3 regions of the Paraburkholderia sp. EG286B genome follow, and region 2 is predicted to be linked to each of the others. Evidence: riboswitches for the same ligand, from Rfam matches in the RefSeq annotation. Region 2 holds a riboswitch; each other region holds the start of a gene.

Region 1 (10,034 bases), on a different contig from region 2:
TTTGCCGAGGCAGGGCTGGACGACTTCGACGATCGTGCTCGCGGTGATTGTGGTGGTCTGTTCGCTGACGCTTTTCTTCTGGGAAAAACGCATGGGCTATCCGATCATCCCCGTGGACATGCTGCTCGACCGCAAGCTCGGTCCGCTCTTCGCGATGTCGGTGCTGGGCGGGTTTGCGTTGTTCTCGCTCGTGTTCTATGTGCCGCTGCTGTTCCAGGGCGGCTATGCGATGTCGCCGCGCGCCTCGGGCATGCTGATCACGCCGCTGCTGCTCGGCACGACGGTCGGCAGTTTCGTGAACAATCGCGTGGTCACGCGCATCCGGCGCGCCAACGCGATCCTCTACGTCGGCTTCGCGTTGTCCGCTTTCGCGAGCCTCGCGGTGGTCGTGCTGCGAGGCAACGAGCCGCATCTCGTGTGGATGGCGTGCATGGGCGCGAGCGGCCTGGGGCTGGGCCTCGTGGGCACGAGCCTCACGGTCTGCTCGCAGCAGATCGTCTCGCGCGACCATCTCGGCGCCGCCACGGCGATGCTGCAATCGCTGCGCACGTTCGGCGGCATGCTGGGCACGGCGATGACCGGCGCACTGCTCGGGCATGTTTACACCATGGGCGTGAATCGCTCGCTCGACTCGTATCAGGCGACGCAGTGGTTCAAGTCGTTTGCGAGTCCCGAACTGCTCGTGGACCGCGCCGACCAGGCCGCGCTGATCAGCCGTCTCGTGAGCGCCGGCCATGCCGGCGATGCGATGATGAATTCGGCGCGCAGCGCGCTCGTGGACTCGATCCACATGGGCCTCATCGTCGCAGCCGTGGCCGCGCTGGCCGGCCTGTGTCTCGCGTGGTTCGTGCCGCCCGTGCAGGTCGGTTATCTCGAGGCGCAGCCGTAAATGAACGACGCAAAATATTTCACCGGTACTTCATTTCCACTACCGTTTAACATCTGCGTAATAAATTAGTAATTAGGGAGTAATCGACGGTAAGCATAATTCGCCGCCGTCAGTCACAAATAATCACACAGCATCAATCACGACGACGGAGCCCTCAGCATGCCCGCATCACGCCGTCGAATTGCACTGCCGGTCTACCTGGCAGTGCTTACCAGCGTTGCCGCGCTGACCGCCTGCGGAGGCGGCAATAGCGATCCCGCCACCACTGCCGCCATTCCCGCGCCGCCTGCCGACCCCGGCTTCGTGGACAACGCACCGATTATGGCGCGTTCAGCGGCAACGTGATCGTGGCCATGGACGCGACCCAGGGTGGCTTCAACGCCGCCGACACCTGGCGCAACGACATCGCCGGCTCGGGCAAGCTCACGCTGCAGGGCAGCGGCACACTCACGCTCGCGGGCAACAACAGCTACACGGGCGGCTCGCAGGTGAGCGGCGGCGTCGACCACGGCCTTCGGCAACGGCGACGTGTACGTTGGGTCCGGCGGCGGCGTGGCCGTGGCGACGAGCGCACCGTTGACGGTGGCGGGCAAGTACACGCAGCTCAACGGCACGACGCTCGAACTCGACATCGACGGCAACGGCGGCGGACGCCTGCGCGTGGGCGGCCAGCTCACGGTGGCGGGCGGCACGCTGCATGTGAAGTTCGTGAACGGCTATACGCCGAAAGCGGGCGACTCGATCGACGTGATCGACGGCAGCGGCGCATCGGTGAAATTCGCAACGGTCACGGTGGATGGTTTCAAGGCCACGCCCGTTTATTCTTCGACCGGCGTTTCGGTGAAGCTCTCGGCTTCGTGATGTAGTCACTCAGCAAAGCGGCCCCGAATCGCGATGGTTCGGGGCCGTTTTGCGTGTGAATCAGAAGCGATGCCGGATGCCCGCCGCCACGAGCACCTGGTTGCGGCCGCCCGACGGGTCGCAGGTGTTGATCATCGCAAACGCACCGGACGACGCGCGCTGATAGACCGCCTCGGTATACACGTCCGTGCGTTTCGACAGCTGATAGTCGGCCTGCAGCGCACCTTGATGCCAATGTGCGGAGGTCGCGCCCGTATAGGCATACATGCCCGCCAGCGAGAACGCGGGCGTCACCTGCCACAGCGCATTCACTTCGTAGTTGCTGAAGGCGATCGACGGGAGCGGCACGCCGCCATCGGCCTCGCTCACACCCGTATGAATGGAACGTGACCAGGCCGCGCCGAGCGTCACGTCGCCGAGCGCGTAGCTCATGCCCGCGCCAATGGTATCTTCGCGCTGCACCGCGACCTCGGTCGGCACGAGGCCCGCACCCGGCAGCACCGACGTGTCGTACGCACCCACCGAAGAGGCGCCGCGTCCGTCGATGTGCATCCAAGCCACACCGGCGCTGAACGGGCCGCCCTCGTAATGCGCGCCGAAGCCGTAAGCGCGGTTTTGCGCGAAGCGCCCCGCCGCGTTCGAAAACGCGTACATCGCGCCGGCGCTGAAACCACCGTATGTGGCGCTCGCGAACTTCACCGCATTCGAGGCGAGCCAGGAATTGTTGGCGTTGTCGTTGTCGAACGGATGCGCGAATGCCGTGCCGGCCGCGCCACCCGTCAGCGTGAACGGGGCGAAGTAGTCGTGCATCGTGTCGTACTGGCGGCCCAGCGTGATCGTGCCAAATCGTTCGGATTGCAGACCAACATAGAACGGATGGTCGTTGAAGGCTTCGCCGGAGGTGACCGAGAAACCGCGCTCGAGGCGAAAGATCGCGGCGTTGCCGCCGCCGAGATCCTCGCTGCCCTGCAGGCCCCAAAAACTGCCGTCGATCAGGCCCGAGCCTGCGCGATACTGGCTGCGGCCCGCAACGTCGCTGACATAGTCGACGCTAGCGTCGATCTCACCGTACAACGTGACCTGCTGCGCCGAGGCGCCAGCGCCTGTGAATGCCAACGCCGCCCCGCCGAGGGCGGCCAGAATGTGCTTGTTCATGAGTCTTCTTGTTTGTGCTAGTAAAGAATGCATGGACGAGCGCCGTCAGCCCTCGCTTGTTGCGGCGAGGTGACCCGACGTCGTCGTTAATCCGTCAATATCCAGCGTGCTTTTGAACAGCGAACGCCTGGTGGCCCGTGAGCGGTCTACGCCGCATCAGGGCCGGTGGTGGTGGCCGGATTGGCCCGCTTTTCCAAGGTGGGAGGGTGTGCATTGACGGCTCCTTGGGTTACGCGCCCGGGAATGAGTCGTGAAATAAACGTAGCGGGGTCTGACTTCTGGCTCGATTGACAGCCAGTCACAGTGGCGCGACCGCGCCGGATTCTCACCGGCTTCCCTGCTGCGTTTCGCTCGTGCAGCGCCTACGCGCGAAAAACAGCTGCAAGGATAGCGTAAGTTGCGGGAGCGGCCAAACCGGGTGTTTTCGCCACACGACACACGTCAAAGGTTGACGCGGCGAATGCGCGGCCATTACCCTTGCGCGCTGATGGTTCCCGGCGACGGGATCAAAAGGGAACGCAGTGCAAGACTGCGGCTGCCCCCGCAACTGTTAGCGGCGAGTCCATGCCAGAGCGTGCCACTGGGAAACCGGGAAGGCCGGCAACGGACGTCGACCCGCGAGCCAGGAGACCTGCCATCAGCCGAGTCCAGCAGCCGCAGCGGGCGGGGATCCCCAATGCGCAAAAGCACCGCCCACGCGGCGATCGCCCGTTGCACGGACAGCCCGTTTTTCAGGAGCTGTTTCCAGCCACCGCATCATGAAGTTTCGCCAATTCGTATTGACTTCCGCCGCGCTCGCCTGTGCGTGGCAAACCGCGCAGGCCGCCGACGCATCGCCGACCCAGACACAGCAGCAAGCCGGCGACGGCACCACGCTGCCCAATATCCTCGTCGTGGGCGACGCGCAGCATCTGCCGCAATCGTTCGACCAGCGCTACGCAAGCACCCAGGTGCTCACGCGCGAGGACCTCGACCGCGTCTCCCCCGCCGACCCCAGCATCGCGCAGGCGCTCGCCACGCTGCCCGGCGTCACCGTCTCGCAGACCGGCGGGCCGGGGTCGTACACGGGGGTGAGCATCCGCGGGTCGTCGGCCGACCAGGTGGCCGTGTTCATCGACGGCATACGCATTGGCTCCGTCACCACGGGCACGGCCGAATGGGCCGATCTGGCGACCGCCTCGTTCGACCGCGTCGAAGTGATCTCGGGCCCCGCAGCCGCCTCGTTCGGCGCGGATGCCGTGGGCGGCGTCGTGCAGCTCTTCACGCGTCATGCGTCGAACCAGCCGAACCAGACCACCGTCTCGTTCGGCGGCGGCTCGAACAAGACCTTCGACACGCAGGTGCGCACCTCGGGCACGATCGGCTCGACCGGGCCGCTTTCCGCACTGAGCGGCCTCACCTACTCGCTGGGCCTGCACGACTACAACACAGCGGGCATCGACGCGACGCAGCCCGGGGCCTACGGCCACGAAGACGGCCGCAATCCATACCACGCGCAGAACCTGGACGCGCGCCTTGGCTACGCGCACGACAACTGGTCGATCTCGACCTTCGCGCTCTACCACCGCTCCGATCTCTCGTACGACAACGCGGGGGGCAACGACCGCCAGCGCGACAACCAGCTCACGACCGGCCTCGCGTTCCACCTCGACATCACGCCGACCACGCAGTTCGACCAGTCGGTGGGCTACGCGACGGACCGTCAGTTCCTCTATTCGAACGACCCGGCGATCCCGACCGACGAGATCGACTCGACGCGCTTTTCCACCTCCACGTCGATCACGCATCAGGAAAGAGGCCACACGCTCTTCGGCATGCCGCTCGACGGAGAGACCAAGCTCGCCTACGACTACACGCGCGAGATGGCGTTCCTGCCCGTGGATGTGCCGGGCGGCCTGCCCGCGCGCAACGATTCGGCCGTGTCGATGCATCAGTCCACCACGCTCGGACCCGTCACGCTGTTTCTGGCGGGGCGGCATGAGATCGTGCAGGGGCAATCGGTGAATACGGGCAACGTCGCACTGTCGTGGGCGATCACGCCGGTCTACACCGCGCGCGTTTCGTACGGCAACGCGTTCCGCCTGCCGACCTTCAACGACCTCTACTATCCGGGCTACTCGAATCCCAACCTGCTGCCCGAACGCAGCGATTCGATCGAAGCCGCGCTCGACGCCACCACGTCGATCGGCACGTTCACGGCGGCCGTGTACGACACGCGCGTGCACGACCTCATCACGTACAACTCGCAGACCTTCCTGCCCGTGAACGTGGGCCGCGCGCACATTCAGGGGCTCGACCTCTCGTACAAGGGCACGCTCGGCAAGTCCACGCCAGTGAGCCTCACGGTGGGGATCCTGAATCCGCAGGACGTGACCGACCAGACCTGGCTCAATCGCCGCCCGCGCCAGACGGCGAGCCTGAGCGTCGATCACACGTGGGACGAGTTCCAGCTCCACGCGCTCAGTACCGGCGTTTCGCTGCTGTATAACGGCTCGACGTTCGACGACCAGCTCAACACGATCTACCTGCCTTCGTGGACCACGGTGAGCCTGCGCGCGTCGTACAAGGTCAATGCGCATCTCGCGCTTTCGGCCACGCTGGCGAACGTGTTCAACCGGCAGTACGTGACTGCATACGGGTACAACACGCTGGGGCGCACGGCGTTTGGCAAGGTGACCTATACGTTCTGAGCGTTGCGTGCGAGCGGGTGCGTTCAAGCGTTTCGCGCGCCCGCTCGCCTAGCCCTCGCGCTTCGGCCGCCGCACCGCGCGAATCTTCCCGCTGTTGCCGCCGCCGCAGAAAAACTGCTCGTCGCCATCGGACTCCAGCCCCGAAACGGCGGTGCCCGGCGGCATGTCGAGCTGTTCCAGCACTTCGCCCGTGCCCGGATCGATGCGCCGCAAGTCGCTCTCGTCGCCTTCCCAGGTGCCGTGCCACAGTTCACCGTCCACCCACGTCACGCCCGTGACGAAGCGGCTCGATTCGAGCGTGCGCAGGATCGCGCCCGTCTGCGGATCGACCTGATGGATCTTGCGCTCGCGATACACCCCGACCCAGAGCGTGCCGTCTGCCCACGCGAGTCCCGAGTCGCCGCCGCCTCCAGGCGCGGGAATCGTGGCAAGCACGCGGCCCGTTTCAGGGTCGATCTTGTGGATGCGGTCCTCGGCGATCTGAAACAGATGCCGGCCGTCGAAAGCCGTGCCCGCGTGTGCCGCAATGTCGATCGAGCGCTGTGTCTGGCCGCTCTGCGGATCGAGCGACGCGATGCGCTCGCCCACGGCGAACCACACCTGCTTGCCGTCGTACGAGACGCCGCCCACCTTCTCGATGCCGGGAAAAGGGCCGTACTCGCGGACGATTTCGGCAGTCGTTCGTTTCATGGTTTCCTCCTTGAATGACGGGACAGGCGTTCATCCTATTCGCCTGGCAGCGGCGCGGGGAGTAACAAGGTCGTCGCGAATCCGGGGACGGGCGGCGTGGTCCAGCGGCGCGCGCGGCCGTAGCCGAACGACTGCACCTTGTCCGCCGCGGCGAGCGAATCGAGCGCGCGCTGCACGGTGCGCTGGCTCGCGCCAAGCGCCAGCGCCAGCGCCGAACTCGACCACGATTCACCATCGGCGAGAAAAGCCAGCACGGCGGCGTGCTTTTCTTCCACGGGCCGCGCCAGCACCACCACTTCGCTCGCGTGGCGCGGCGCCAGCGCGAAGCCCTGCTGGGTCGCGCCGATCTCCGCCACGTCGCGCATCAGCGTGCGCAAGCGGCCGATTTCCACGCGCAGGCGGGCGCGATGCGTTTCGTCGGCGTGCTTCGTGCGAAAGGCGCGGGCGATGAGCGCGTCGCGCGGCACGTCGGCGGGCCACGCCTCGGCGAGCGCGCGGGCGAGCACGAACAGCACGGGCCGTCTTGCGAGTTCGATGACGGTCGGGCCCTCGCGCGCGACGTAGCGGCACGCGTCCACGACGAGCGCCTTCGAGGCGAGCAGCGCCTCGACGTCTTCCAGCAGCAGCACCCGCTCTTCACCGCGCGCGATGAGGCGCGCCGCCGGCGAGGTCAACAGCCGCGCGGCGCTCTCGATCTCGGCGCTCAGCGCCGCGATGCCCGCGTCACGCGCGGCGCGCGCGGCCGCGGAGAGCGCGCGCCGCGCCGCCTGCGTCTGAATGCGCCGCATGGCAATGCCGGCGGCGATCAGCTCGTGCGCCGCGCGCAACGCGGGCGGCAGCGGCGCGGGATCGGCTTCGGCAAGCATGCCGCCGGCCTCGTCGAGCCGGCCGATGAGCAGCAAACGGCGTATTTCCAGGTAGCGTGCGTGCGCGGCATTGAGACGGTCGCCATGGGCCTCGAGCGTTTGCCGCGCCGCAGCGAGCGTATCGGTCGGCCAGCCGAGATCGCGTGAAGCAAGCGCGATTTCGGCCTCGGCGACGACACAGCGTGCACGCGCCACGGCCTCGCGCGAGCCGAAGCCGCGCGCCGCGCTGCGCAGCAGCGCTTTGGCGCGCGCGAAGTCGCCGAGCTGCGCCATGGCGATGCCGCGCAGCGCGAGCGCGGGCGCGTCGTCGCGCAACGCGACCCGGTTCAGCGCGCCGAACGGATCACCGGCGGCGAGCGCGCGCGCCGCCGCCGTGATCAGCGAATCCATGGTCATGGGAATCCCGCCACACTTGTCACTCCCCCTCCTCCTCGGTCCGGACCTAATCTAACACGGCGATCAAACGAATCATCGATCGAACGGCATGGCGATGCGCACAGCGCGCCGCCACCATAGTGAATCCATAGGAGGACCAGGCAATGGCAACCCATACCACAGGAACGCGCGAAGACTGGCTTGCGGCGCGCATCGCACTGCTCGCAGCCGAGAAAGAACACACGCGCCGCGGCGACGCACTGGCGCAGCAACGCCAGGCGTTGCCGTGGGTGCGCGTCGACAAGACGTATCGCTTCGAAACCGAAGAGGGCGGCGCCACGCTCGCCGATCTCTTCAAGGGGCGCTCGCAACTGCTCGTTTATCACTTCATGTTCGGACCGGATTACGCGGCGGGCTGTCCGTCGTGCTCGTCGATTGCGGATGGCTTCGAAGGCATCGCCGTGCATCTCGCGAATCACGACGTGCGGCTCATGGCGGTCTCGCGCGCGCCGCTCGCGAAGCTGCTCAGCTACCGCAAGCGCATGGGATGGCATTTCCCGTGGGCCTCGTCGAGCGGCAACGACTTCAACTTCGATTTCAACGTGGCGTTCACCACCGCGCAGCAGCGCGCGGGCGACATCGAATACAACTATGCGCGCAGCGGCCACGCCATGGACATGAATCCGCCGCCCGCGCCCGTTGCCGAGTTCGCGGCGAGCTGCGGCACCGACGCGGCGACCTACACGCGCGACCGTCCGGGCCTGAGCGCGTTCGTGCTCGAGGACGGCGTGGTCTATCACACGTACTCGACCTATGCGCGCGGCCTCGATGGCGTGTGGGGCATGTACCAGTGGCTCGACCGCGCGCCGAAGGGACGCAACGAGGCCGGCATCTGGTGGCACCGGCATGACGAGTACGCAGAGAGCTGAGGCGCATCATGGATAACGTCGGCATGACGGTACGGCTGCGCGGCGGTACACCGCGCGCGATTTTCTTCGGCGTTGCGTCGCTGGTCTGCGCGGCGAGCGCGGCGGCGACGTTCGTCTGGTGCGCTTCGATGCAGGCGATGGGCGGCACGCCGATGCCTGGCGGCTGGACGATGTCCACGCTCTGGACGCCCATGTGCGGACGCACGTGGTTCGACGCCGCCGTATCGTTTGCCGGCATGTGGAATGTGATGATGGTCGCAATGATGTTGCCCGCGGTCGCGCCCGCTTTGTGGCGGTATTTCGAGGCGCTGGGCGACGCACGCGCGGCGCGTGCGGGTGGGATGACGGTGATGGCCGGTGCGGGTTACTTCTTCGTGTGGCTCGTAGTCGGGGGGCTCGTGTACGCGGCGGGGGCGCGACTCACCGCGCTGGCCGTCGAGGCGCCAGCGCTAGCGCATAGCGCGCCGGCCCTGGCCGGTGTGGTCGTCGTGATGGCGGGCGTGCTGCAGTTCTCCGCGTGGAAAGCGCGGTGGCTTGCGTGCTGCGGGAACGTGCCGTCGTGCGGGCATGCGCGGTTCGATATGCAGGCTGCGCTGCGTCACGGCCTGAAGCTCGGCCGGCATTGCCTGTACTGCTGCGGAAATTTGATGGCGGCGCTGCTTGCGGCGGGCGTGATGGATCGGCCTGCGATGGCGCTGGTCGCGGCGGCGATCGCGGCGGAGCGGTGGATGCCGGGCGGCACAAGAGTCGCACGCGGGATTGGCGCGGCTGCGATTGCGGCGGGCCTGGTGATGCTGGTGCGGGCGTTGGCTGCATAAAAAATCGCCGTTCCGCACTCGCGAAACGGCGATAAAACGCTCCGACTCTAACGTCGAACTCACGCCTCCAGACTCGCGCCTGCACACGAGTCTGATCGACGCTCCGGACTGTTACTGGCAATCCGGAGTAACAGCAGGAGGCCGACTGGATTCAACCTCCGTGCTGCTGGGCGAAGCCCGGCGCGACCGGGGGGACTCCCGGCCTCACCGCACTCCGCGCCTCTGGTGACGGCTCACATGCCGCCTAAAGGTTTCTGAACCGTCAGCTTGTTCGTCACCGAGGTCACGCCAGGAACGCCCCTGGCGATCTCGGCGGCTCTGTCGACCTGCGCCGCATCCGTGACCGTGCCATTGAGCGTAATCGCCCCATTTTTGGCACTGACGCCGATACTGCCGCCTTGAATTTCCTTGTGCTTCGCGAGCGCGCGGTACACCGCGCGCCGCAGCTTGGTGTTGCTCGGCGTCGCGGGTGCCTCGGTGCTGGCCGCCGCCGAGGCCGTAGCGCTGGGCGCGCTGGCCTCGGTTTGGGCCGAAGCGTTCAGGGACGCCGCGGCGAGCAGCGTGACGAGTGCAAGGCTGAGGGTCTTGTTAAATGTGTTCATTCCATACTCCAATGGTGGCTTCTGCTCGCGGCTTAAAAGGTATGGCGCAGGCCGACGTTGACAGCCGTGGTGTTGCGACCCGGGGCGACAGGCGTGCCGTAAATAAGCTCCTGGTTCATCTGGCCGCGGTTGGACACATAGCCGCCCTGGGCATAAACC
Region 2 (10,034 bases):
AGCTGCACGCGCGGCTCGTCGATCAGCTCGCGAAAGCGGGCGCGGCGGCCGTCGTCTACGACGTGCTGTTCACCGAATCGTCTCCCGACGACGCGCACTTTGCGCAGGCGCTGCGCGCGCGCCCGTCGTTCCTGCCGATCCTGCTCACGCCCGCCGACGACACCGGCCACCGCGAGGCCGTGCCCCCGGTCGCGCCGCTCGCGCAGGCGGTCGCCGGCATGGGCCATATCAACCTCGAAGTCGATAGCGACGGCATCGTGCGCAGCGTCGCGCTCTTCGAAGGCGACGCGCAGCAGCGCTGGCCGCAGCTGATGGTGCCGGTCTGGCGGGCGGTGCGCAGCGGCGCCGTGAAGCTCGCGCACGGTACGCCCGGCGCCGCGCAGCGCGATGAGGTGCTGCATGCGGCGGCACCCGGCAGCGAGTCGCGCTTCCTGATTCCGTTCGGCGCGAATTCGCAGGCCTTCCGCAAGGTCTCGTTCGCCGACGTGCTCGATGGCCGCGTGCCGCCCGAGCAGTTGCGCGGGCGCGTGGCGATCGTCGGCGTCACGGCCTCGGGGCTCTACGACCGCTTCGCCACGCCGCTCTCGGGTACGCTCGGGCCGCTGCCCGGCGTGTACATCCACGCCATCGTGCTCGACACGCTGCTCAACGGCGGCGCCATCCAGCCCGTGCCGCCGGTCATGGTCGTGCTTGCCTCGCTCGCGCCGCTCGTGCTGCTGCTGGCGGGCTTCCTCGTGCTCTCGCCGCTGCGCACGCTGCTGCTGCTCGCGTTCCTGATCGCCGTGTCGCTCGGCGCCAGCGCGGGCATGCTGCACGCGCGCCTCTGGCTTCCGCCCGTGCCGGCGATCGTCGCGCTGCTCATCGTCTATCCGGTGTGGAGCTGGCGCCGCCTCGAGATGACGATGGCGTATCTGCGCAAGGAACTGCGCCAGCTTGCCGACGAACCCTACCTGCTGCCCGAGGCCCCCACGCCGCGCCGTGAATTCGCCGGCGACGCGCTCGCCCAGCAAATGGCGCTCATGGCGCAGGCCGCGCAGCGGCTGCAGGACATGCGCCGCTTCGTGTGGGACAGCCTCGATTCCGTGCCGGAGCCGATTCTCGTGGCCGATCTGCGCGGTGTCGTGCTGATCGCGAATCATGCTTCGCGTGCGTATCTCGAGCGCCTGAACGTGAGCGCCGCGGAAGGGCGCCGGATGCAGGACGTGTTCGGCGACCTCGCGCTCGTCAAGCCGATCGACCCGGCGCCCGACGCGATGGCGTTTGCGCACGCGCACTGGCCCGCGCCGCTCGACCCGGCGCGCGACGAGTTCGCGGAATTGATGGAGCGTGGCGTGGAAGTGCGCGCGCGCGACGGCAGCGACTACCTGCTGCGCTACGCGTGCTGCACCAACGCGCAGGGGCAGGCGGTGGGCTGGATCGCGGGTCTCGTCGACGTGACCGAGCTGCACGACGCCGAACGCCAGCGCGAGGACGCGCTGCGCCTGCTGTCGCACGACATGCGCTCGCCGCAGGCCTCGATCGTTGCGCTGGTCGAGACGGAGCGCGAACGCGGCACGCTCGGCTCGGAGCCCGTGCGCGGCGTGATGGAGCGCATCGAGCGCTACGCGCGCCGCTCGCTCGAGCTCGCCGACGACTTCGTGCAACTCGCGCGCGCCGAGTCGCAGGTGTATGCGCTCGAGCCCACGAGCCTCGCGGAGCTGGTGATCGATGCGAGCGATGAAGTGTGGCCGCAGGCGCACGCGAAGCGCATCCAGATCGACACCGTGTTCGAAGGCGAGCAGATGGGCTGGATCAACGCCGACCGCTCACTCATGACGCGCGCGCTCGTGAACGTGCTGAACAACGCAGTGAAGTACAGTCCTGCGGATACGCGCATCGTCTGCACCGTCGCGCTGGACGACCGCGCACCGCCGCGTGTGCTCTGCTCGATTCGCGATCAGGGCTACGGTATTTCGCAGGAAGATCAGGCGAGGCTGTTCCAGCCGTTCCAGCGCTTTCACGCGGAACAGCGGCCCGAGGTGAGCGGCGCGGGGCTCGGCATGGCGTTCGTGAAAACAGTCGTGACGCGCCACGGCGGCGACGTCCAGCTGGATAGCGAGCCAGGCAAGGGCACCGTTCTGACGATGTCGCTGCCCGCGTTCGACGCGCCGGTTTGAGCCGCGCCGGACCGTTGCGGCGGCACATGCATAACCCGAATGCCGCTGGCCCCATGCCAGCGGCCACCCGATGGAGTGTTTCGTGAAGACCTTGCTGTCGATCTGTCTCCTGCCGATGCTCGTCGCCCTCGCCGGATGCGCGGGCGTGACGACCGACGTCGCGGCCACGGGTGCGCTGCCCGCTGCGGCGGCGACCAGCCAGCCCGAGCTCTACCGTTTTGCGCCAACCCCCGCCCAGGCCGATGCGGGCGAGATCCTGCCGTACCAGGCGTTGCTGAGCGACGGTCTCGCGCAGCGCGGCTTCAAGGCAGGCGCGCCCGAGGCGGCGCGCTATCTCGTCTCGGTGGCGTGGGACACGCATCCCGCCGAGGTGAAAGTCGTGGATAGCCGTTGCGGCGCCGGCTGCGCGCCGGCCGAGGGGCCGTCGTTGCCGTGGTTCGGGCGGCCCTACGTGCATACGCTGACGCTGCGTTTCTTCGCGTTGCCCGAAGGCGGCGAGGTCTACAAGGTGAGCGCCGTGAAGCGCGACCGCAACGCCGACGCACGCGAGGCCGTGCCGTATCTCGTGGCGGGCGCACTGGCGCGGCTGCCGTACGCGGGCGCGCCGCAATGGCGCGTCAAGCTGAAGGCTCCGGCCAGCGCCGGCACGGCGGAGCAGGCGCCGGGCATGCCGGAAGTGCTCTCCGTCTCACCCGTCAATCCGCAGTAGTTCAGGGCAACTTTTCCCAGGCCGCGCCGAACGCGAAGGCGCTATGCTGGCTCCAGAATCTGGCGCAACGGTTGCGCGCAGACATCACGGGAGTCGCTCATGTTCGATCACATCGGATTGCGCGTGCAGGATCTCGCACGAAGCGTGCGTTTTTACGAGGCGCTGCTCGCGCCGTCAGGCGTCGTGGTGTGCATGCGCGACGACACCTACGCGGGGCTCGGCCAGCCCGGCGAGCCCAAACTCTGGCTGCACGCCATATCCGCCGACACCGCGCTGGCGCCGCGCGGCGTGCACGTGGCATTCGCGGCGGCGAACCGCGCGGCGGTCGTTGGTTTCTATGAAGCGGGCCTGCGCGCAGGCGCGAAAGACAATGGCGAGCCCGGCGTGCGTGCCGATTACAGCCCCGACTATTACGCAGCATTCCTGATCGATCCCGACGGCAACAACGTCGAGGCCGTCTGCTACGCGCGCGAGGCGTGAGCGGGCGTCAGGCGCCGGGCGTTGCGTCCGGCGCCGCTTCGGCCACGCTGGCCGGCTCGTCATGCGGCCAGCGGTTTTCGAACACGCATTCGCCAAGCGGCTTGCGTTCGGCCCATTTCTCCATTTCTAGCATCGGCTGCGGGTAGAACGCGTCGACCTGACCCACGCACAGTATCGCCACCGGCTTGGCGCCGGGGGGCATGGCGAGCAGGGCGCGTACCTCGTCGACGTCGAAGATCGACACCCAGCCCATGCCGAGGCCTTCGGCGCGCGCCGCGAGCCACATGTTCTGGATCGCGCACGCCACGGAAGCGAGGTCCATCTCGGGCAGCGTGCGGCGGCCGAAGACGTGGGCTTCGCGGCGATCCATCAGCGCGACCACGAGCACCTCGGCGCAATCGCGCATGCCCTCCACCTTGAGCTTCATGAACTCGTCGCGCCGTTTGCCCAGCGCATCGGCGGTCGCGATGCGTTCGCGCTCGACCGTCGCATGCAGCTGTTCGCGCAACGCATGGTCCGTGATGCGCATGATGCGCCACGGCTGCATGAAGCCCACGCTCGGCGCGTGATGCGCGGCGTCGAGCAGACGCGCGAGCGTCGCGGGGTCGATCGGGCCCGGTGCGAAGTGCCGCATGTCGCGGCGCTCGTAGATCGCGCGGTAGACCGCCGCGCGTTCGGCTTCGTCAAAGGGCTGTGCCATGGAAGAGTGCGGCCGCGAAAGCCGGGTTGGAGGGCCAGTAAACGTGCATATAGGTGGCCGCGATCGAGCCGTGCCGATACAGCGCCTCGCCGGGCGCGCCAGTTTGAGCGTGGCGTGCCGTGAGCGCGGGTGCGAGCGGTGTGGAAACACGCGAATAGTGAAACGTATGGCCGCGTAGCTCGCCATGCGCGCCGTCGAGCTGCTGCATGCCGAGCGCCGCGAAGCGCTTTTGCATGACCGCCTCGCCCGGAAGCAGGCCGAGCATCGGCGTGCGCGTGCCTTCCACGTCGGTCAACGCATCGAGCAGATAGAGCATGCCGCCGCATTCGGCGACGAGCGGTTTGCCTGCGGATACATGCGCGCGCAACGAATTCGCGCTCCGCGTGTTGTGCGCGAGCGTCGAAGCATGTAGCTCGGGATAGCCGCCCGGCAGAAAGACCGCATCGGCGCCGGCGGGCGCGGGCTCGTTCGCGAGCGGCGAGAAGTAACTCACGCTCGCACCCAGCGATTCGAGCAACGCCATGTTCGCCGGATAGAGAAACGAGAACGCGGCGTCGCGCGCAATGGCGATATGACGGCCTTCGAGCCGCCGCGTCATCGCTTCGTCGTGCGAAGGATCGGCGAACGCCACTGCCGACGGCAATTCGGCGAGCGCGGTTTGCGCGAGCGCGTCGGCGGCGCGTTCGATGCGCGCGTCGAGGTCGTCGATCTCCGCGGCCTGATGCAGGCCGAGATGACGATCGGGCAGCGCCATCGTCGCTTCGCTCGCGATGTGCCCGAGCCAGCGCACGTCGGCGGGCAATGCTTCCTGCAGCATCTGCGCGTGGCGCGGCGAGCCCACTCGGTTCGCCAGCACGCCATGAAACGGCACCTCCGGCCGAAAGCGCGCGAGACCGAACGCGATCGCGCCGAAGGTCTGCGCCATCGACTTCGCGCTGACGATGGCGGCCACCGGCACGCCAAACTCAGTCGCGAGATCGGCGCTGCTCGGCGTGCCGTCGAACAGGCCCATGACGCCTTCGATGAGGATCAGGTCGGCTTCGCGCGCGGCCTGTGCGAGCAGGGCGCGGCACGCTTCTTTACCCACCATCCACAGGTCGAGCGAGAGCACGGGCGCGCCGCTCGCGCGTGCGAGGATCATCGGGTCGAGAAAATCCGGCCCGGTCTTGAAGACGCGCACGCGCCGGCCCGCGCGCCGGTGCAGCCGTGCGAGGCCGGCCGTGAACGTGGTCTTGCCCTGGCCCGAAGCGGGCGCGCTGATGAAGAGCGCGGGGCAGGCAACCGTTGCGCTCATGCGCTCAAAACTCCACGCCCTTTTGCGCTTTCACGCCTTGCTCGCGATACGGATGCTTCACGAGGCGCATTTCCGTGACGAGGTCGGCCGCTTCGATCAGGGCGTCGGGCGCATGGCGACCCGTCACGACCACGTGCACGTGCGGCGCGCGCGAGGCGATCACACCGAGCACTTCGTCGAGCGGCAGGTACTCGTATTTGAGCACCGTGTTGAGTTCGTCGAGGATCACCATGGCGTACTCGCCGCTCTCGATCATGCGCTTCGCTTCGTCCCAGCCCTTGCGCGCGGTGGCGATGTCTCCGTCGCGATTCTGCGTGTTCCAGGTGTAGCCGTCGCCCATCGTCACGAACTCGCAGTGCGCAACACTGCCGAGGAAATCGCGTTCGGCCGTGTGCAGTGCGCCCTTGATGAACTGCACGACGCCTAGCTTCATGCCGTGGCCGAGCATGCGCACGGCCATGCCGAACGCGGCCGTGCTCTTGCCCTTGCCGTTGCCGGTGTTGACGATCAACAGGCCCTTTTCGTGCGTCGCGGCGGCCTGCTTCTTCTCGTGGCCTTCGCGGCGGCGTTGCGTCATGCGTTGGTGCGATTCGGGATCGGTTTTCATCATCGGGAGTGGGTTGGTGGCGGCGTTTTCGCGTCCGCGTTTTCGTGATCTTGCAGAATGCCTGCGATTGCGACCGTCACGCCGTCGAGCGCCAGCTTGCCGCGCACGAGCGGAGCGCCGCCCGCCGCGAGACGCGCGCAGGGCTCGCACACGCCGTCCACACCGAACTGCGCCTGCGCGGCGGCGGAGGGCGGCGCCAGTGTCGGCGTCGCGGCGAGCTGCTCCCGCGTGTACGTCTGCAGCGGCAGCGCGTGTGCCGCGCAAAACGCTTGCAAGGCGGGTTCGCCGGCTTTGGCGTCGAGCGTCGCCACGGCCGTTACGCCGTCGAGCGGCCACGCGCCGAGCGCGGCGCGCACTGCGGCTTCGACCTGCGCGAGCGTCACGCCGCGCCGGCAGCCGATGCCGAGCGCAAGCGGCGGCACGCGCTGCGCGGGCTCCGGCGTGGCTTCGAATGAGGCTGCGCGCGAGGCGCGATGTTCGGCAGGATTCACGGCGAGAGCGTCGATCGAAGGCGTGACCGCAGAGGCAAAACGAGCAAAAGCGTCGCGTTCCAGCAGGCGCCGGATGCGCGCTACGATAGCACACGCTTTTGCGGCTTCCCACGCCTTCCTTGACGCGCAGGCCCCCCGCGCCTACACTCGCACGCACTCTGGTGCTCGCGCGCGCGATTCATAATGCACGCGCAGTTAAACGGGAATCAGGGAGCCATCCCGCCTCGGGCATGGCCAACCTGAACTGCACCCGCAACGGTACAACGAGCGCGGCGTTCGCACGAATGCCGCAAACCGCTTCCATGCTTTACGCAGTCCACGCCACTGTGCAAGCCGGCCGCAAGGCCGCTCGCGCGGGAAGGCGAAGCGGTGTTTCGTCAGTCCGGATACCGGCCAGATACGTGGGATTCGCGCTGCGGGGATGCGGTGCCGGGTCCGTGATTTTCATGCGTCAGCCGGGCGAGGCCCGGGTGCGTTTCTGGTCGTTCGTCCCCTGCAGGTTGTTGCATCGTTGCGCGTGACAGCGTCTCCATGGATACGCGCGTGTGCGCAACACGGCACCCGCACGAACGGCAGGCGCGACGCACCATGCCCCTCGATACGGCCTGGCGCCGAAGGAGCACTTCATGCAAATGCGCAAGATTCCGGTCACGATCGTGACGGGCTTTCTCGGCAGCGGTAAAACCACGCTGCTGCGTCACATTCTTCAGCACGCGGGCGGCCTGCGCGTCGCGGTCATCGTCAACGAATTCGGCGAACTCGGCATCGACGGCGAAATCCTGCGTGGCTGCGGCATCGGCTGCGACGAAGACGGCAACGAAACCGAAGGCCAGCTCTACGAACTCGCAAACGGCTGCCTTTGCTGCACCGTGCAGGAAGAGTTCTTTCCCGTGATGGAGAAACTGCTCGAACGCCGCGGCGATGTCGATCACGTGCTGATCGAAACCTCGGGTCTCGCGCTGCCCAAGCCGCTCGTGCAGGCGTTCAACTGGCCGTCGATCCGCAACGCGTTCACCGTCGATGCGGTCGTGACCATGGTGGACGGCCCCGCCGCCGCGAGCGGCCAGTTCGCCGAAAATCCGCAGGCCGTGGACGCGCAGCGCCGCGCCGACCCGAACCTCGATCACGAGTCGCCGCTGCATGAGCTGTTCGAAGACCAGCTTTCGGCGGCCGACCTCGTCATTCTCAACAAGACCGATCTGCTGGACGTTGCGGACCAGGACGCGCTCATCGCCGAACTGCGCGAAGAACTGCCGCCGCAGGTGAAGATCGTGCGCGCGCAGCACGGCAAGCTCGATCTGCATACGCTGCTCGGGCTCGAGGCGGCCTCCGAGGAGAGCATTCATCTGCGGCACGACCATCACGGTTCCGCCGACGATCCCGATCATCACCATGACGAGTTCGATTCGGTCGTGGTGTCAGGCGCTGCCGCTTCGCGCGAAAGCGTGATCGAGGCGCTGCAACAACTCGTCGATGCGCACACGATCTATCGCGTGAAGGGCTTTGCCGCGTTGCCGGGCGCGCCCATGCGCCTCGTGATTCAAGGCGTGGGCCGTCGCTTCGACAGCTATTTCGACCGCCGCTGGAACGCGCAGGAAAGCGCGGCACAGCCGCTCGCGAGCCGTTTCGTGCTGATCGGCGAAGACCTCGATGGCGCGACGCTGCAAGCGGCCTTCGATACCGCATTGGCGAACCTGCAGACCGCGGCCGCGAAGTGATCGCGCCGAGCTAGACGAGGCTGTTCCATGCATTTGCTGCGCACCACGCCGGGCGGTTTCGTCGACGACACGCAAGGCGTTATCCGGATCGACCAGCAGCCCGCCGAGATCGTCGTGCTCAGTTCGGCGGACACCACGCTCGCGCTGCTGGCGAGCGTGGTGCCGCGTCTGCCCGCCGGTTTTCCGGGCGTGCGGCTCGCGAACGTCACGTATCTGCGCCAGCCCGCGTCGGTGGACTTCTACGTCGAAGACGTCTTGCAGCACGCGCGCGTGGTGGTGGTCGATCATCTGGGCGGCGAAACGTACTGGCCTTATGGGATCGAGCAGGTCGTCTCGCTCGCCGGGCGTCGCGGACAACTGCTCGCGATGTTTTCGGGCGACTTGCAGGAAGACCCCAATCTCATCGCCAAGAGCCGCGCCGAGCCCGAGTTTTGCCGCTTGCTGTGGCGTTATCTGCGCGAAGGCGGCGCGGCCAACGCCGAATCGTTCCTGCGTGCGCTCGCGTGGCGCGCGTTCGACTGGGGCAGCGAGCCCGCGCCGCCCGTCGCGCTGCCGGCCGCCGCACTCTATTGCCCGCAGCGCGATGTCGCGACCATCGACGAATGGCGCGCGCGCTGGCAACCCGGCGCGCCGGTCGTCGCGCTGCTGTTTTACAAGGCGCATCTGCAGGCGGCGAACACCGCCGCTTTCGATGCCTTGATCGCCGCGCTGCTCGCGCGCGGCCTGAACCCGCTGCCGCTTGCGATCACGTCGCTCAAGGACGCCTTGAGCCGCGACGTGCTCGACCAACTGGCGGCCGAACACGACGTCTCGCTCGTGCTGAATACCACGGCATTCGCGGCTTCATCGCTCGATGACCCCGAACCGATCGCGCTCGCCGGCGACGCGCCTGTGCTCCAGGTGATCCTGAGCGGCGGCAATCGCGAAGACTGGGTGAAGGACAATCACGGCCTGAATTCTCGCGACATCGCCATGCATATCGCACTGCCCGAAGTGGACGGCCGCGTGATTACGCGTGCGATCAGCTTCAAGGGCCTTGCGTACCACTGCAAGGAGACGCAGGTCGATGTCGTGCGCTATCAGCCCGACGCCGAACGCGTGGCTTTCGTCGCCGAACTGGCGCGCCGGTGGTGCCGTCTGCGCAGCCTGCCGAATGCAGAGAAGAAGCTCGCGCTCGTGCTCGCGAACTATCCGATGAGCGAAGGGCGCATCGGCAACGGCGTGGGGCTCGACACGCCGGCCTCGGTGGTCGGCATCCTGCGCATGCTGCGCGACGAAGGCTATCGCGTGGCCGATCTGCCCGCAGACGGCGACGCGCTCATGCGCATCCTCACGCAGGGCGTGACGAACGATCCGGACACGCGCGCGCTGCGCCCCGCATGGCAAAGTCTTTCTCTCGACGACTACCGCGCGCGCTTCTCGCAGTTGCCCGTCGAGGCGCAAAACACGCTGATCGCGCGCTGGGGCGTGCCGGAGGATGACCCCACGGTGCGCCGCGGCCGCTTCATGATTGCGGGCTGGCGCTGTGGCCAGGTGTTCGTGGGTATCCAGCCGTCGCGCTCGCGCGGCGACGACACCTACGCGAACTACCACGACGCCGAACTCGTGCCGCCGCACGCGTATCTCGCGTTTTACTTCTGGCTGCGCGAGACCTTCGGCATCGACGCCATCGCGCACGTGGGCAAGCACGGCAACCTGGAGTGGCTGCCCGGCAAGAGCGTGGCGCTCGCCGACACCTGCTGGCCCGACATGGCGCTCGGGCCGCTGCCGCATCTGTACCCGTTCATCGTCAACGATCCGGGCGAGGGCAGCCAGGCCAAGCGCCGCGCCCAGGCCGTGATCATCGACCACCTGATGCCACCGCTCACGCGTGCCGAGA
Region 3 (10,034 bases), on a different contig from region 2:
CTCTGCCAACGCCAGCTTGCTGGCAAGGCTGGCCGGAATGCGCACCGCAAGGCTGTTTCCCCAACGCTTCAGGGTTTGTATCGCCATTTCGTCCTCGTACTGAATCAGCCGCCTGGCCAATAACGTGTTGAGCTTGATGTCCATACCTGATCGCGGTGTATCTACGTGGTTGATACAGTCCCGATGCTAGGCCTCGGATAGGTGTGTGTCAACGCGTTGATACGTGTAGTTTCGCGGCGCATGGACGCAGATCAAGGAATGCCGTCCCTGTCTCAGTCCATCGCTGCGAGCCATACCCAGCCGTGCTCCGAGCGGCGCAGCGCCGTCACGGCAAGCGGCGCGATTTCGATCGAGCGAAAACCCGACGACGGCGCGCCCAGCGCGTGAAGAATCGCCGCCCGGATCACGCTCGCGTGCGTGAAGGCGATCAGGGTGTGTCCCGATTCGGGCAGCGCATCGAGCCAGGCGCCGACGCGCGCGCGGACATCGTCGAACGAGTCGCCGCCGTCTGGCGGCCTGAAGCCTGGATCGCGCGTCCAGGCCGCAAGGGCTTCGGGCGCTTCCCGCGCGAGATCCGTCAGGCGCCGGCCTTGCCACGCGCCGAAGGCGGCTTCGGCGAGCGCGTCAGCTGGCGTTGCCCCCGCGAAGCCTGCCGCGCGTGCGCTCGCGCGCGCGATCGCTGCGGGACTCGTGAGCGCGCACGGCGCCTCGCCATGGCGATGACCGCCGGCCAGCCGCACGTGCCAGCGCTCGCGCCAGGCGGCGAGCGCCTCGAGTGCGCGCGCGTCGAGCGCTGCTTCGGCGTCACCGCCCGCTACAGGCACGTCAGGCTCGTGCGGGAACGTGCCCGAGCGCAGCGCGGCATTGGCCGCATGGCTCACCAGCCAGACTGTCGTCGACATGCTTCTCCTTTTGCTTCGCCACTCTGTGGCTGACATTCGAGCCGCGGCCAGCCGCCGCAGCGCGTAGAATACAGGCTCCACGACACGCGGAAGCCGGTGCAAGTCCGGCGCGGTCGCGCCACTGTAACTGGTTGCCGTCGAAAACATCGAAGCAACGGAAGTCAGACCTGCGCGTCGTGAACCACTCTTTCAACGACTAGCGGGGCGCGTAACCCCAGGAGAAGTCAGCATGTCCGAAACCACATTCCCCTTGCAGCACGCACCGGCCGCGCCGGCGCCCATTCCGCTGCGGGAGATCCTGCCCTGGGCGATCTTCGGCGGCCTCATGCTGCTGCTGGCCCTGTACTTCGTGGGCGCCGAGCAGGGCGCCACCGCGATCTTCCCGGGCATGTACGTCCACGAGTTCGTTCACGACGGCCGCCATCTGCTCGGCTTCCCCTGCCACTGACCGGGAGCTGAACATGGTTGGCAAGTTGCTGGTACGCGGCATGCTCGCAGGCATCGCCGCGGGACTCCTCACGTTCGGCTTCGCGAAGATCGCGGGCGAGCCCCAGGTCGATCAGGCGATTTCCTTCGAGGAGAAAGCGGACGCCGCGAAGGGCGAAGCGCCCGAGCCCGAAATCGTCAGCCGCGAGACCCAGGCGAGCTTCGGTCTCTTCACGGGCGTGATGGTCTATGGCGCGTCGATCGGCGGGCTCTTTGCGCTCGTCTTCGCGTATGCGAATGGCCGCGCGGGGCGTCTTTCGCCGCGCGCGCTCTCGGCCTGGCTCGCGCTCGCGGCGTTCGTCGCGATCTACATGGTGCCGAACATCAAGTATCCGTCGAATCCGCCCTCGGTCGGCGACCCGGAGACGATCGGCTATCGAACCGGGCTCTTCTTCCTGATGATCGCGATCTCGATCGCCGTGTCGGTGTTATCGCTCAAGGTGCGCGCCGCGTTCGTGCCGCGTCTGGGCGTCTGGAACGCTTCGATCGTGGCGCTCGTGCTGTTCGTCGTCGTGATCGGCGCGGTCCAGCTCGCGCTGCCGACGATCAACGAGGTGCCCGCCGCGTTCCCGGCCGTGCTGCTGTGGAAGTTCCGCACGGTGTCGATCGGCATGCAGCTCATTCTCTGGACCACGATCGGCCTGCTGTTCGGCGCGCTCGCCGAACAGCTGCTCGGCGCGAACGCCCGTGCGGGCAGCGCACGCGGCACGCAAACGCGCGCCGCGTAAGCTCCGCCGGGTCGCGGCGCGCACGCCGCGCGCCTATCGAAAAAGCGACCCCAAACTTGCGTAAATGCCCCGCGCGCCTCGCGTGCCGGGGCATTTTTTTCCGCCTTTCAAAAGCATCGCGCCCGCGGCTGTGCGGGCCTGATCCGCACGCGCCGACGCGTCGCGCGGCAATGCTGCACTGCAATATCCGCGCCGCGCTAGTTTGAGCAATCCATTTTGCACTGAGACGATCCGCGCCAGTTCATCGGTTTCGGCGGCGCCCACGTGCCGCGCGAGGCCGCCCGAAACGACAAAACAACTTTGTTCCGGAGACGCGCGTGATCCTTTACGGCTTTGGCCCGGTGCTGCTCGCCGGCACGATCCAGACCATCGAACTTTCGCTCCTCTCGCTCGGCGTGGCTGTCCTGCTCGGCCTGGCGGGCGCGGCAGCCAAGCTCTCGTTCAACCGGCCGCTCGCGGCCGTGGCGACCGCCTACACGACGCTGATCCGCTCGGTGCCCGACCTCGTGCTGATGCTGCTGCTCTTCTACAGCATCCAGATCGGCGTGAACGAGGCCACCGACGCGCTCGGCATGGCGCAGATCGATATCGATCCGTTCGTGGCCGGCGTCGTCACGCTCGGCTTCATTTATGGCGCGTACTTCACCGAAACCTTTCGCGGCGCGTTTCTCGCGGTGCCGCGCGGCCAGCTCGAAGCGGGCCACGCCTACGGCATGAGCGGGGCGCGCGTGTTCGCCCGCATCCTCTTTCCGCAGATGATGCGGTTCGCGCTGCCCGGCATCGGCAACAACTGGCAGGTGCTCGTCAAGGCGACGGCGCTCGTCTCGATCATCGGTCTCGCCGATGTCGTGAAGGCCGCCCAGGACGCGGGCCGCAGCACCTTCAACCTGTTCTTCTTCCTCGTGATCGCGGCGCTCATCTATCTCGCGATCACCACGCTCTCGAACTTCGCGCTCGTCTGGCTCGAACGCCGCTATTCGGTGGGCGTGCGTCACGCGCAACTGTGAGGAAAAGGCCGTCATGAACGAAATCATCCAGCAATTCGGCCGCGCGTTCCTTTACTGGGACGGCGAGCATGTCTCGGGCCTCGCGATGACGCTGTGGCTGCTCGTGATCTCCGTCGCCTTCGGCTTCGTGTGCGCGGTGCCGCTCGCCGTGGCGCGCGTCTCGAGCCGCCGCTGGCTCTCGCTGCCGGTGCGTTTCTACACCTACGTGTTTCGCGGCACGCCGCTCTACGTGCAGTTGCTGCTCATCTACACGGGCGTGTACAGTCTCGCGTTCATCCGTTCGGAGCCGCTGCTCGACGCGTTCTTCCGCAGCGGCCTGAACTGCGCGGTGCTCGCGTTCGCGCTCAACACCTGTGCGTACACGACGGAGATTTTCGCGGGCGCGATCCGCGCGACCTCGCACGGCGAAGTGGAAGCGGCGCGCGCCTACGGCATGAGCCCGTTCACGATGTACTGGCGCGTGATCCTGCCTTCGGCGCTGCGCCGCGCACTGCCGCTGTACAGTAACGAAGTGATCCTGATGCTGCACGCGACCACGGTGGCCTTCACCGCGACGGTGCCCGACATTCTCAAGGTCGCGCGCGACGCCAACTCGGTCACCTACCGCTCGTTCGAGTCGTTCGGCCTCGCGGCGCTGATCTACTGTGCGGTATCGTTCGTGCTGGTGGCCGCGTTCCGCCGCGCCGAAAAACGCTGGCTCGGCCATCTCGCCGTGCGCACCCGCTGATTCACTGGAACACCGGAAACTGGAGACCATCTTGGCTCAGACGCAATCCTCAGATAGCAAGCTCGTCGCGCGCGACATCCACAAGCGCTACGGCGACAACGAGGTGCTCAAGGGCGTCTCGCTCGACGCGAAGAAGGGCGACGTGATCAGCATCATCGGCGCGAGCGGTTCGGGCAAGAGCACCTTCCTGCGCTGCATCAATTTCCTCGAGAAGCCGAACGCCGGCGAGATCGTCGTGGACGGCGAGGCCGTGCGCACGAAGGCGGGCCGCAACGGCGACCTGGATGTGGCCGACCACAAGCAGTTGCAGCGCATCCGCACCAAGCTCGCGATGGTGTTCCAGCACTTCAATCTCTGGTCGCACATGAACGTGCTCGAGAACGTGATGGAAGCGCCTATCCACGTGCTCGGCGTGCCGCGCAAGGAAGCCGAGGACCGCGCGCGGCAGTATCTGGAGAAAGTGGGCCTCGCGCCCCGCGTGGAGAAGCAATATCCGTCGCATCTTTCGGGCGGCCAGCAGCAGCGCGTGGCGATTGCGCGCGCGCTCGCGATGCATCCCGACGTGATGCTGTTCGACGAACCGACTTCGGCGCTCGACCCCGAACTCGTGGGCGAAGTGCTCAAGGTGATGCAAAAGCTGGCCGAAGAGGGCCGCACGATGATCGTCGTCACCCACGAAATGGGCTTTGCGCGCAACGTCTCGAATCATGTGATGTTCCTGCACCAGGGGCGCACGGAGGAAGAGGGCTCGCCCGCCGATGTGCTCGGCGCGCCGAAGAGCGATCGCTTGCGTCAGTTCCTCTCCGGCAGTCTCAAGTAAGCGGCGCGTTCAGTCTCGCGCCGCGTCTTGCCGATGGTCCGTTCCGCCGCTCTTCCTTCCGCTTCAGTTCCGGCCGCCGCGCCCGGGGGCCAGGTGCCGCTCGCGCGCGCCAGCCGCACGACCCAGGTGGCGATCGTCGCGCTGCCGCCCGTTTCGATGTCGGGCGTGGGCCCGATCGTCGACGCGCTCAATCTCGCCAACGAGATCGACGGCCGCGCGCTGTACCGCTGGCAGATGTGCTCGTGGAACGGCCGCCCCGTGCCGCTCGCGGGTGGCGCGCAGTGGCCCGCCGACTGCGCGTTCGGCGACGCCGTTTCAGCCGACTGGCTGATCGTCGTGACCGAGCGCTACCAGCAGTTCGCCGACTACCGGCTCTTTCTCGCGAGTCTCGCGCGCGTGGGGCAGCGCACGCCGCTCGTCACGGGCATTCACCACGGCATCTGGTGGCTCGCGATGGCGGGGCAGTTGCAGGGCTACCGCGTGGCCGCAAACTGGGAAACCTTCCAGCAGTTCGCCGAGCAGTTCGAGCGCACCATCGTCACGCAGCACATCTATGAAATCGACCGCGACCGCGCGACCTGCTCGGGCGGCCAGGCCACACTCGACTTCATGCTCGCGATGATCGGCCGCGACCATGGCCCGGAACTCGCCGAGCGCATTGCCGACGCGCTGGGCGCCAGCACGCTGCGCAGCGGCGACGAGCGCCAGCGCATTCCATTCGTGACCGCGCCCGGCGAGCGGCACCCGCGCCTGAACGACGCGCTCAAGCTGATGGAGGCGAATATCGAGGACCCGCTCACGACCGACGAGATCGCGAATCTCGTGGGCGTGTCGCGGCGGCAGCTCGAGCGGCTGTTTCGCCAGTACCTCGGCGCGATGCCGTCGAAGTATTACCTGGGCCTGCGCCTTGCCAAGGCGCGCTCGCAATTGCAGCGCACCAGCAAGTCGGTGGTGCAGATCAGTCTCGCGTGCGGGTTTTCGTCGGCGGCGCATTTTTCGAATGCGTACCGCGAGCGCTTCGGCGTGACGCCGCGCGAGGACCGCCGCAACTGGATCGAGCGCCAGCACGGCGGGGCCGCCGCCGAACCGCGCGCGGGCGCGCTCGTCGAGCCGCCGGAAGTGCAGTGAAGCTGGCCGCGGCGCAGCAAGCGCCCGGACCTTGCAGGTTCCGTACGAAAAAACGCGTCGCGCCTGCGCAAGACGTTTGCGCGCAGCTTGCCTACACTGCACAGGTGTCGACGGGCTTGGCGCCGGAGCGCTTAGTCCCGTCCCATGCAACGCCACCTGAGCGAAAGGGCACGGCCCCAACGCACACCGACCCCGAATTCGACACGCACTGAGTAAAAGAGGAATCGCCATGAACGACCAGACTGTGAGCCGCAAGACCTTCGACGAAGTGATGGTGCCGTGTTTCTCGCCCGCGCCGTTCGTGCCGGATCGCGGTGTCGGCTCGCGCGTGTGGGACACCGAGGGCCGCGATTACATCGACTTCGCCTGCGGCATCGCCGTGACGTCGTTGGGCCATGCGCATCCGGAGCTGCTGCGCGTGCTGCAGGAGCAGGGCAGCAAGCTCTGGCACATCGGCAACGGCTACACCAACGAGCCGGTGCTGCGCCTCGCGCGCCAGCTCGAAGCGCTCACGTTCGCCGATCGCGCGTTCTTCGCGAACTCGGGTGCGGAGGCCAATGAGGCGGCGCTCAAGCTCGCGCGCCGCGTGGCGTTCGATCGGCACGGCGCCGACAAGTTCGAGATCGTCTCGTTCACGCAGTCGTTCCACGGCCGCACGTTCTTCACCGTGAGCGTGGGCGGCCAGCCCAAGTATTCGGAGGGCTTTGGCCCCGTGCCGGGCGGCATCACGCATCTGCCGTACAACGACATCGAAGCGGCGAAGCGCGCCATCGGCGCGCAGACCTGCGCCGTGATCGTCGAGCCGGTGCAGGGCGAGGGCGGGGTGATTCCCGCCGATCCCGCGTTCCTGCGCGCGCTGCGCGAAGCGTGCGACGCGCACGGCGCGCTGCTGATTTTCGACGAAGTGCAAACGGGCGTGGGCCGCACGGGCCACTTCTACGCCTACGAAGATACGGGCGTCACGCCCGACATCCTCACGACCGCCAAGGCGCTCGGCAACGGCTTCCCGATCGGCGCGATGCTCACGACCGAAGCGATTGCCGCGCACTTCAAGGTGGGCGTGCATGGCACGACCTATGGCGGCAATCCGCTGGGCGCCGCTCTGGCGGGCAAGGTGGTCGAGCTCGTGAGCGATCCGGCGCTGCTGGCTGGCGTGCGTGCGCGCGGCGAAGCGATTCGCGGCAAGCTCGCGAAGCTCAACGAGCGCTTCGACATGTTCAAGGAAGTGCGCGGCAAGGGGCTGTTGATCGGCGCCGAACTGAACGCGCGCTTTGCGGGCCGCGCCAAGGACTTCAACGGGGCGGCCGCGAATCGCGGCGTGATGATGCTGATTGCCGGGCCGGATGTGCTGCGCTTCGCGCCCTCGCTCATCATTCCCGAAGCGGACCTCGACGAAGGCTTTGCGCGCTTCGAGCAGGCCTGCGCAGACGTGATCGGCGCACGCTAAATCGCAACCCAGCCGCAACCCAGCGCACACACAGGATCGACGATGCTATTCGTTCGCCCCGCCAGGCTTTCCGATCTCGACGCGATCGCCCACATGGCGCGCACCGCGCAGCCGGTGCTGCATTCGCTGCCGCACGACCGCGCGGCGCTGGAAGCGCGCATCGCGCTTTCCGAAGATTCGTTTCGCGCGGACGTGGACTTCCCCGGTGAGGAGTTCTATCTGTTCGTGCTCGAAGATTCCGCCACGGGGCGGCTCGTCGGCACCTCGAGCATCGTGGCGGCGGCCGGCTACGCCGAGCCGTTCTACGCGTTTCGCAACGACGCGCTGATTCACGCGTCGCGCGAGCTGCACGTGAACCGCAAGATTCACGCGCTGACGATGTCGCACGAACTCACGGGCAAGAGCCGCCTCGCAGGCTTCTACATCGAGCCGTCGCTGCGCGGCGACGCGGCCGCGCATCTCATGTCGCGCGCACGCATGATGTACGTCGCGATGAACCGCCGGCGCTTCACGCCTGAAGTGTTCACGCTGTTGCTCGGCGTGACCGACGACAAGGGCGTGTCGCCGTTCTGGGAGGCCGTCGGGCGCAAATTCTTCGGGCGCGACTTCAAGGACATCGAACTGGCGTCGGGCGGACGCAGCCGTACCTTCATCGCCGAGGTGATGCCGGCTTATCCGCTCTACGTGCCGCTGCTGCCGGAGCCCGCGCAGCGCGTGCTCGGCGAGCCCGATCCGAGCGCCTTGCTCGCTTACGAAATTCATCTGGAAGAGGGCTTCGAGCCCGACCGCTACGTCGATATTTTCGATGCGGGTCCGGTGCTCACCGCGCAGGTCGATCGCACGGCTTCCGTCGCTGGAAGCGAGACGCGCACGGTGCGTGAAGTTGCGCTCGCAACGAATCGAGAGGGCGCGGCGTATCTGGTCGCGAGCCAGCACGCGGGCGAGTTCCGCTGCGTGCTCGCGACGCTGCCCGAAAGCGAGAAGGGCGCCGGCATCATCGCGCCGCTCGACGCGAGCGCGCGCGCCGCGCTCGGCGTGCAGGACGGCGAGCCGGTGCGCTGTGCGCCGCTGTATCGCGCCACCCCGCAAACAGAGGACGCTTATATGGGAGACGCACAATGATCGTGGTACGCGTCGTGCAAACGGGCGACGTGGACGCGCTCGTCGCGCTCGCCCAGGAAACGGGCCCCGGCCTCACCACCTTCAAGCCCGACCGCGAGGCGCTCAAGGCGCGCATCGAGCGCGCGCGGCGCACGCTCGCAGGCGAGGCCGCGCCACGCGAAGCGGGCTACTTCTTCGTGATGGAAGACACGGCCACGGGCGACGTGGCGGGCGTTTGTGGCATCGAAACGGCCGTGGGCCTGGAGCAGCCGTTCTACAACTACCGCGTGAGCACCGTGGTGCACGCAAGCCAGGAGCTCGGCATCTGGACGCGCATGCGCGCGCTCAATATCTCGCACGATCTCACGGGCTACGCCGAGGTGTGCTCGCTCTTTCTTTCGCCGCGCTATCGGACGGGCGGGGTGGGCAGCCTGCTGTCGCGTTCGCGCTTCATGTTCATCGCGCAGTTTCGCGAGCGCTTCCCCGAGCGCCTGTGCGCGGAATTGCGCGGCCATTTCGACGCGCAAGGCACGTCGCCGTTCTGGCGCGCGGTCGGCTCGCACTTCTATCAAATCGATTTCAACGCTGCCGACTACCTCAGCTCGCACGGGCGCAAGTCGTTCCTCGCGGAGCTGATGCCGCGTTACCCGGTGTACGTCGAACTGCTGCCCGAGGAAGCGCAGGCTTGCGTGGGCCTCACGCATGCAGACACGATTCCCGCACGCCGCATGCTCGAAGCCGAGGGGCTGCGCTACGAGAATCACGTCGATATCTTCGACGCGGGCCCGGTGCTCGAATGCCATATCGGCGATTTGCGCACGGTGCGCGACAGCGTGGTCGTGCCGGTCGAGATCGGCGAGGCGCATGCCGAAGAGGGCGTGCGCTCCCTCGTATCCAATACGTCGCTCGGCGATTTTCGCGTGGGTTTCGCGCCGGGCGTCGTGCACGACGGCGTGTTCACGCTGAGCGCCACGGAAGCGGCGGCGCTGAACGTCGCGGCGGGCGAGCCGGTGCGCGTGCTCGGCCCGGCAGCAAAGCAAAAACAGGGATGACCATGAACGAGCTTTACATCGATGGGCAATGGTGCGCGGCCTCGGGCCCCGCGTTCGCTTCGCGCAACCCCGGCACGGGCGAGACCGTGTGGAGCGGCAACGCCGCGAGCGCCGAAGAGGTCGAGCGCGCCGTGAACGCCGCGCGCCGCGCGTTCGCCGCGTGGGCGCAAACGCCGCTCGAAGCGCGCTGCGAGATCGTGCAGCGCTTCGCCGCGCTCGTTACCGAAAAGAAGGAAACGCTCGCCCAGGCGATTGGCCGCGAGACCGGCAAGCCGCTCTGGGAAGCGCGCACCGAAGCGGCGTCGATGGCCGCGAAGGTCGCGATTTCGATCACCGCTTACGGCGAGCGCACCGGCGAGAAGCGTGCGCCGATGGCCGACGGCGTGGCGGTGCTGCGCCATCGCCCGCATGGCGTCGTCGCCGTGTTCGGTCCGTACAACTTTCCGGGCCATTTGCCCAACGGCCATATTGTGCCGGCGCTGATCGCGGGCAACGCGGTCGTGTTCAAGCCTTCGGAGCTCGCTCCGGAAGTGGCGCGCGTCACGGTCGAACTCTGGCGCGAAGCCGGCTTGCCCGCGGGCGTGCTCAACCTCGTGCAGGGCGAGCGCGACACAGGCATTGCGCTTGCGAATCACA

Evidence for each region. A riboswitch is a leader RNA that binds a small molecule or an ion and turns the genes downstream of it on or off. The one in region 2 is predicted to bind cobalamin.
Region 1: it holds a riboswitch for cobalamin, as region 2 does, so the genes downstream of both, AB4Y42_RS30805 (TonB-dependent receptor) here and cobW (cobalamin biosynthesis protein CobW) in region 2, are expected to answer to the same signal.
Region 3: it holds a riboswitch for cobalamin, as region 2 does, so the genes downstream of both, AB4Y42_RS15350 (CbtB-domain containing protein) here and cobW (cobalamin biosynthesis protein CobW) in region 2, are expected to answer to the same signal.

Annotation. Positions count from the first base shown of each region.
Region 1 covers NZ_JBFRCF010000017.1:78,014-88,047, reverse strand. The annotation lists gene AB4Y42_RS30825 (MFS transporter) at 1-889, shown strand, start outside; gene AB4Y42_RS30820 (hypothetical protein) at 1,049-1,234, shown strand; partial or broken gene AB4Y42_RS30815 (autotransporter-associated beta strand repeat-containing protein) at 1,210-1,750, shown strand; gene AB4Y42_RS30810 (porin) at 1,811-2,905, opposite strand; cobalamin riboswitch at 3,152-3,286, opposite strand; cobalamin riboswitch at 3,377-3,559, shown strand; gene AB4Y42_RS30805 (TonB-dependent receptor) at 3,664-5,595, shown strand; gene AB4Y42_RS30800 (glutamine cyclotransferase) at 5,644-6,285, opposite strand; gene AB4Y42_RS30795 (helix-turn-helix domain-containing protein) at 6,321-7,541, opposite strand; gene AB4Y42_RS30790 (DUF899 domain-containing protein) at 7,691-8,455, shown strand; gene AB4Y42_RS30785 (DUF2182 domain-containing protein) at 8,464-9,273, shown strand; gene AB4Y42_RS30780 (BON domain-containing protein) at 9,507-9,875, opposite strand; gene AB4Y42_RS30775 (porin) at 9,908-10,034, opposite strand, start outside.
Region 2 covers NZ_JBFRCF010000009.1:266,857-276,890, reverse strand. The annotation lists gene AB4Y42_RS21445 (CHASE2 domain-containing protein) at 1-2,156, shown strand, start outside; gene AB4Y42_RS21440 (DUF4136 domain-containing protein) at 2,239-2,865, shown strand; gene AB4Y42_RS21435 (VOC family protein) at 2,965-3,345, shown strand; gene bluB (5,6-dimethylbenzimidazole synthase) at 3,353-4,045, opposite strand; gene AB4Y42_RS21425 (cobyrinate a,c-diamide synthase) at 4,029-5,339, opposite strand; gene cobO (cob(I)yrinic acid a,c-diamide adenosyltransferase) at 5,344-5,946, opposite strand; gene AB4Y42_RS21415 (cobalamin biosynthesis protein) at 5,946-6,437, opposite strand; cobalamin riboswitch at 6,580-6,850, shown strand; gene cobW (cobalamin biosynthesis protein CobW) at 7,064-8,155, shown strand; gene cobN (cobaltochelatase subunit CobN) at 8,183-10,034, shown strand, end outside.
Region 3 covers NZ_JBFRCF010000006.1:261,715-271,748, forward strand. The annotation lists gene AB4Y42_RS15340 (AbrB/MazE/SpoVT family DNA-binding domain-containing protein) at 1-144, opposite strand, end outside; gene AB4Y42_RS15345 (histidine phosphatase family protein) at 273-902, opposite strand; cobalamin riboswitch at 947-1,092, shown strand; gene AB4Y42_RS15350 (CbtB-domain containing protein) at 1,132-1,350, shown strand; gene AB4Y42_RS15355 (CbtA family protein) at 1,364-2,116, shown strand; gene AB4Y42_RS15360 (ABC transporter permease) at 2,434-3,123, shown strand; gene AB4Y42_RS15365 (ABC transporter permease) at 3,137-3,850, shown strand; gene AB4Y42_RS15370 (ABC transporter ATP-binding protein) at 3,882-4,670, shown strand; gene AB4Y42_RS15375 (GlxA family transcriptional regulator) at 4,704-5,798, shown strand; gene AB4Y42_RS15380 (aspartate aminotransferase family protein) at 6,028-7,245, shown strand; gene aruF (arginine/ornithine succinyltransferase subunit alpha) at 7,288-8,367, shown strand; gene astA (arginine N-succinyltransferase) at 8,364-9,398, shown strand; gene astD (succinylglutamate-semialdehyde dehydrogenase) at 9,401-10,034, shown strand, end outside.